Regions from separate parts of the Paenibacillus aurantius genome, predicted to be linked through region 1. Evidence: riboswitches for the same ligand, from Rfam matches in the RefSeq annotation. Region 1 holds a riboswitch; each other region holds the start of a gene.

Region 1 (2,260 bases):
AAGTTAGCCGACAAGAAACCGGAGGGGGAGCAAGGTAATGACAGGCAGCAAATTGTTGATTGTGGAGGACGATGCCGGAATCCGGGAGCTGGTCTGTCTCTACTTGAAGGCCAAGGGGTATGAGCCGATTACGGCGGAGAACGGGCACCGCGCTTTAAGCTTGTTCCAGAGCGAGAAGCCCGCATTGGTGGTAATGGATGTCCTTCTGCCGGACATGAGCGGCCTGCAGCTGTGCCGGACCATAAGAGAGGAGTCGGATGTCCCGGTTCTGTTCATGAGCTGCCGAAGGGAATCCGAGGATATTGTGAACGGTCTCGGATCGGGCGGGGACGATTATATCACGAAGCCCTTTGATCCCGCCGTACTGGTGGCCCGGGTGGAAGCCCAACTTCGTCGCTATTCCATGCCGAGAAACGGGGAGGACAGCCCTCAGGTGTGGAAGGACGGCTACCTGGAAATTGATCCTCTAAGCTGTGAGGTTAGAATTCAGGGCAAGGAGGTTCCTCTGTTCGCCAAGGAGCGGCAGCTGCTCCTGTTTCTGTTCCGTCATCCGAACCGGATCTTTAGCACGGTGCAGCTGTACAACGAGATTTGGGGATGGGACAGCACAACCGATGAAAGAACCGTCATGGTGCACATTCATCACCTGCGAAAGAAGATTGAAGAGGAACCGGCACGGCCCAAGTACATCTTGACGGTTCGGGGCTTCGGTTACAAATTCGCCGAAGTGGCGGGAAGGTGATTTCCTTTCGCGGATAAGGCCCTAGTCGAATTTGGAAGTTTTTTATAAAAATTGTCTTTTGTTTAAACCAGTTTTAAACTTGTCCCTTTATAATGAAGAGGTACATAGCACAAGAAGATGAGTCGTCCGTCCTTTTTGCTTCGGATTGGCCACCTAATTTTCGGGAACGATGAAGCATGCTCCCTATCTGGGCACCTGGGGCATATGGAGTTAGTGGTGCAACCGCCCCGTGGCAACCTGCCATTGGAGGAGATAATCATGAATAACCAAGTATCGAAACAGGCCGCGCTGGATCCCGACTGGATGGATCTTATGGTGCTGGCCAAGCGTGCCGGCTTCACCCCAGACGAAGTAAGAACGTTTCTGCAATCGGCTAACGCACCGGCTGAAAAGAGGCTTCACCAGGATTTCCGGTTTCAGGGAACCTGGCAGGAAGACAACCGGGAAACCGAAGGAAACCCTTTTGCCGGGTTGAACCGGTAGACGAGAGTGTTTACCTATGAGAACTGCCCTTTGCGGCAGTTTTTTTTTGTGTCTTGGACCTGGACGGGCGGCGGGTTATAATTAAAGCAAGGTTACAGAAGCTCTCCTCCGCCGTTTTTCTGGCGGAAGGGAACAGGAAAGGTTGGAAGGAAATGAGCCGCAGCGAACACATGTATTTGGATCTGATGAAACATATCCGCGATCACGGAGTAAGGAAGGAGGACCGTACGGGAACGGGAACCCTTTCGGTTTTCGGCCACCAGATGAGGTTTGATCTGGCGGAAGGCTTTCCGCTGCTCACCACGAAGAAGATTCCCTTCAGCCTTATCAAGAGTGAGCTTCTCTGGTTTATTAAAGGAGACACCAATATCCGTTACCTGCTTCAGCATAAGAACAACATCTGGAACGAGTGGGCGTTCAAGAAGTGGGTGGAGCATCCTTCTTATACGGGACCGGATATGACCAACTTCGGGATCCGGTCGGAGAAGGATGAGGCGTTCCGCAAGGTGTATGAGGAGCAGATGGAGCTCTACAAGCGGCGGATGCTGGAGGACGACGTCTTTGCGGAACAGTTCGGCGAGCTGGGGGACGTGTACGGCAAGCAGTGGAGGCAGTGGAAGACCTCCCGCGGGGAAACGATTGACCAGCTGAAGGACGTCATCGGCATGATTCGGACCAATCCGGATTCCCGTCGGCTGATCGTCACCGCCTGGAACCCCGAGGATGTGCCTGCGATGGCCCTTCCGCCGTGCCACACCCTGTTCCAGTTCTACGTAGCGGAAGGCCGTCTGTCGTGCCAGCTGTACCAGCGGAGCGCGGATACTTTCCTTGGCGTCCCGTTTAATATCGCGAGTTACGCCCTGCTTACTCACCTGATCGCCGGGGAATGCGGCCTTCAGCCGGGGGAGTTCGTCCATACGCTCGGGGATGCGCATCTCTACGTGAACCATTTGGAGCAGGTGGACACCCAGCTCAGCCGGGAGCCGCGGGAGCTGCCTGTCCTGAAGCTGAACCCGGAGGTTCGTTCGGTTTTTG
Region 2 (2,260 bases), 2.1 Mb from region 1:
CAATACCGCCGCGAAGGCGGGGGAATGGATCAAAAGCAAGCTAGGCAGCCATACGACCTTATCGTTGAAATATTCTCCTCAGGACCTTGTCACCGAAGTGGACAAGGGGTCCGAAACGATGATCCGCAAGCTCATTCTTACCCATTTTCCGACGCATTCGATTCTTGGCGAAGAAGGGGTGGAGCCCGGACCGGAAGCTTCCGCAAAAGCCCTCACGGAAATGAGCGGCGCCGAATACCTCTGGATCGTCGATCCGATCGACGGAACCACCAATTTTGTCCACGGCTTTCCATTCTACACGGTCTCCATTGCCCTTGCCTATAAGGGCGAAGTGATTGTGGGGGTGGTGTACGACCCGTCCCGCGACGAATTGTTCGTGGCCGAGAAAGGCAAGGGAGCTTATTTGCGGGGCAAGCCCATGAAGGTCTCGGGAGAAGCCAAGCTGACCGACAGCCTTCTCGCCACCGGGTTCCCGGCCGACCGGGAGGGGGCGCTGCCTTTGAACATGGCGGGGCTCCAGCATCTCGCTCCGAAAGTCCGCAATGTCCGGATTGCCGGGTCGGCGGCGCTTCATCTGGCTTATGTGGCAGCCGGACGCCTGAGCGGATTTTGGGAGATCGGCCTGAACAGCTGGGATACGGCGGCCGGTGCGCTACTGGTCCAAGAATCGGGCGGTCAGGTGACGGATATGGAAGGGAATCCCTATTCGCTTTCCATAAGAGACATCGCAGCCTCCAACGGAACCATCCAGCAGGACCTGCTGCAAGAACTGAAAGCGGCAGCGACAATAGGAAGTTAGTCCTATATTTAACCGCTTTCCGATCTTGGTATTGATTCTTAATGCCTAGGACTTGTATAATGGGATCAATGGCAGCGGATTTCCCGTGCCATGGCTTACGAACATCGATAACGGCAAACCCGTCGAAAGGCGGCGACGCAAAGCTTCAGGCCTAAAGGGAGTTTATCCCCATGGCAGCTGGGCTGCCGAATTGGGAAGGACCTCCTGGGACTGCCCACTTTTCGGGTGGATGCCAAATCCCAACAAGTTAGAGAGGCGATTTCCTTTGAAAGCTGCTTACATTAATCCGTTTCTGTCCTCTTCGGTCCATGTGATCGAATCGTTGATTCAGATCCGCCCTTCCCTGGGGGAATTGAACATCAAGTATATCGACTTCTGGGATGATTATGTCTGGCTCCGGATCGGCATTGTCGGTGAGATGAAAGGCGATATCGTCTTCGGGTTTCCCGAGAAGGTGGCGCTGCGGATTGCTTCCGGCATGATGGGCGGGTACGTCCTGACGGAATTCGATGAAATGAGCCGGAGCGCTATTTCCGAGCTCGGCAACATGATCAGCGGCAACGCCAGCACCCAGCTGTCCAACCAAGGCATTTCCATTGATATCACCCCGCCCTCTTTCCTCGAGAAGAGCAGCGCGGACCAGAAGAAAGCCTTCAGCGTACCGCTTCGGCTGGAGAACATCGGAGAATTCGATATTTACGTGATTGCTTAGAAGAGGCCCGGCAAGGGGCGGTACTGAAACATAGAAGAAGAGACCGGGACGAGGAGTCCCCGGTCTCTTTTGTTGTTTGGGAGTCAAAAGCAGGGGAAGGGAGGACATCGGTGGTAAGAAAGAACAGCTAATGAACAGGCTCGTTCTCCGATAAGGGCATGAACGGATAGAGCCGGCCGCCCATAGCGAAAGAGGAGGATCCGGTCTCTTCGGATACGACGATGACCAGAGCATCGCATAGCTCCGTTAAGCCGATAGCCGCCCGGTGGCGGGTACCCAGCTTTTTAGGACCGGCTTCGTAGTTGGACAGGGGAAGAATGTTGGCCGCCGAGACAATTTCGCTGCCCCTGACCAGCACGGCCCCGTCGTGCAGCGGGTTGCCGACATAGAAAATGGATTCGAGAAGCGAGAAGGTAAACCGGGCACCGAGAGGAACCCCCTGATGGATCAAGGAATTGACGGAATCTTTGCGTTCGATAATGATCAGGGCGCCGTGCCGGCGTTCCATGAGATGGCGGATGCAGAAGGATAGCTCTTCGTATTTTTCCGTATAAGGAGCCAGGTAACAGTTGAGATAGAAGGAAGAGGCCTGGGATTGCAGCCGGATAAACCTTTCGCGGATATCGGCCAGCTCGCTCAGCATGCAGCAGTGTTCGTTATCCAGGGAAGCGGCATGTGTTTTCAGGTCCTGAAGAATTTCCTGAAGGCTCGAACGCAAAGCTTCCTTCAAGGGGGAAAAATCGCAAGGT
Region 3 (2,260 bases), 1.8 Mb from region 1:
GTTCCCGTACCCTGACGGGTCCGAAGGAAACCCTCCTGCTCCAAATCCTGATACACCCGGCGGATCGTAATGACACTGCAAGCCAGATCAAGCGCAAATTCCCGGATGGACGGAAGCAGCAAACCTTCCTTCAGCTCTCCGCTTAGGATAAGGGCACGAAGCTGCTCCTTGATCTGGTGGTACATCGGTTCGGGGCTCTCCGGGGAAAGCTGTATCGGTATCCGCATGTCCTCCCCCCTTCCTGTGCTTAATTCCGGTCTACCTCAGGTCCCGTTTGCCCAGGCCGATGATACTGGAACGGTAGAAAGCGTAGGTCCCCACAGCGGCGGCGGCCAAGGCGGCAAGTACCACGCCGCCTCCGTAAGCATCGAGAAGCCTGTAAGACAAGGCCACCAAGGTCGGATCCCCTCCCTTTCCCAGAAGGACGGGGACGGTTATGATCACGACGGTAAGGACCGAAATAAGGATCAGATAGTTCTTCTCTTTCATCACAAGCTCGAAGTAAGCACAGCAGGCCCCGATGAGCAGGGGTGCCCAAAGCCAAAGGGCCACGAAAGCCAATCCATACCCTCCGGTTAACCCTCCCTCGGGAGCCCTCGAGAGGAACAGAAGGCTGATGTAAAACACAAGCAGGTTCCATAGCAGCGTCACCCCCAGCACGAGAAACCGGCTTCCCGTAATCTCCCGGTCGGTGACAGGCAAGCTCTTCATCCATTTCAGCTTGGCCGTGTAAGGACGTGTCTTCCAATACCCGGCATGGCTGATATTCATGGTCATTCCCTGAATCATGCTGAGGAGAAGAAAGAGAACATCCACGAGAACTCCGTTACTTGCGTCTTCGGAGACGTCCTGCAGCAGGTTCGTCATGAGAATGGTATAAAAGACGGTGACGGCTCCTGAGAAGAGGAATTCACAGGCCTTCCTCCTGATTTCCATCCGGGCCAGCCGGGCCGCGCTCTTCCACACGGTCATCTCTCCTTAGTGTGATTACTGTGTATATTTATATTAACAATATACACACATTTTTTTCCTTCCGCAAGGAGTTCTTCCTTTTCCTAACAAAAAGAAGCCAACCCTGCCCAGGGCTGACTCCGGCCGAATAAGGTCCCGTCCAACCCGGAACCTGTGATTATGTATGGAATGTTCTATCCGGCATGGGTTAACGGATCGAGACCGGTATCCGTGGTTCTCTCCCGTCCTTCTACCAAATAAGCCAGCGGTGTGCTTAGAAATCCCCGGACCTGCTCCTTGGATAGGCCGAGCTGCCGAGCGGCGGCGATCAGTTCTACCCACTCCATATCCAGTTCTTCGATCTCTGTTTGTGTGTTCATCGAACTTTTCCTCCAATGGTCAAATGTATGGATTTCACCACGGGCCGGTTGCACCACTACCTCCATATGCCCCAGGTGCCCAGCTTAAGAGCATATTTCATCGTGATCCCCTCTTTCTTCCCCTGCCAACGAAATTCATTATACCAAGCCTGCCAGCATCCGTATGTCGAACTGTGATGTCGATCTAAATCTTTTTTCCTACGCCTCACATAAAACGACAACAAGCTTCCATAACGCCGCTATACGGCTGAATGCCCCTTTTAAGCAAACCTCCTCTATTACCATTACCCAATAAATGCCTGCCCTTAACCCTTTTACGGAAAAAAGTTACAAGGAATGTCTGTCATTGGAAGATAAGGCCTTTGTCCTACTTGTCCTGAATCAAACAAAAAAACCGGCCGCAGGGGCCGGTTCTTCTTACTTGAATATCGCTTCCCACACCGGAGCGGTCGTGCCTCCCGGATAGAGAACGTAAAGCAGCAGGTATACCATTACCCCGGTAGGGGCGGTGATCAGCCACATAATGGCTGTCCATTTGCCGATTTTCCGGTGCTTCGCAAACCGCTCCTTGTAAGCATGCAGCAGGGTGACAATCCCGAAGACCGCGGAAACCGTCGCAAGGGTAATGTGAAACAGCAGGAAGACATAATAAGCGTCACGGATCCAGATCGGTCCGTCCTCGGCGAACTTCGTATTTCCCACGAAGATCGTTCTCGACATGTACACAAGAAAGAACGCGAGGGCAAAGATTGCGCCGGCCACCATGAATTTCTTGTGGGTTTCCCGGTTCCCTTTGGCGATGTGGTACCAGCCGAAGCCGACCAGCACCGCGCTTATGACAATGAAAGTTGTACTAATCGTGGGCAAAAGACTTGGCATGAAGAAATCCCGTCCTGTTCCTAGGTATGAGTGGAAAGGTTCGTCCGTTG

What was found. Region 1 has a riboswitch for cyclic di-GMP ahead of MJA45_RS22140 (anti-repressor SinI family protein). Riboswitches for the same ligand answer to the same signal wherever they lie in the genome.
Region 2: another riboswitch for cyclic di-GMP. It lies ahead of MJA45_RS03425 (chemotaxis protein CheX); the one in region 1 lies ahead of MJA45_RS22140 (anti-repressor SinI family protein).
Region 3: another riboswitch for cyclic di-GMP. It lies ahead of MJA45_RS02000 (anti-repressor SinI family protein); the one in region 1 lies ahead of MJA45_RS22140 (anti-repressor SinI family protein).

What each region holds. Positions count from the first base shown of each region.
Region 1 is NZ_CP130318.1:4,894,640-4,896,899, reverse strand. It holds gene MJA45_RS22145 (response regulator transcription factor) at 38-742, shown strand; cyclic di-GMP riboswitch class II at 896-979, shown strand; gene MJA45_RS22140 (anti-repressor SinI family protein) at 1,001-1,225, shown strand; gene MJA45_RS22135 (thymidylate synthase) at 1,378-2,260, shown strand, end outside.
Region 2 is NZ_CP130318.1:677,759-680,018, forward strand. It holds gene MJA45_RS03420 (inositol monophosphatase family protein) at 1-799, shown strand, start outside; cyclic di-GMP riboswitch class I at 902-989, shown strand; gene MJA45_RS03425 (chemotaxis protein CheX) at 1,065-1,511, shown strand; gene cdaS (sporulation-specific diadenylate cyclase CdaS) at 1,639-2,260, opposite strand, start outside.
Region 3 is NZ_CP130318.1:393,658-395,917, reverse strand. It holds gene MJA45_RS02010 (GntR family transcriptional regulator) at 1-227, opposite strand, end outside; gene MJA45_RS02005 (hypothetical protein) at 259-966, opposite strand; gene MJA45_RS02000 (anti-repressor SinI family protein) at 1,146-1,331, opposite strand; cyclic di-GMP riboswitch class II at 1,365-1,449, opposite strand; gene MJA45_RS01995 (DUF420 domain-containing protein) at 1,749-2,210, opposite strand; gene MJA45_RS01990 (cytochrome c oxidase assembly protein) at 2,231-2,260, opposite strand, start outside.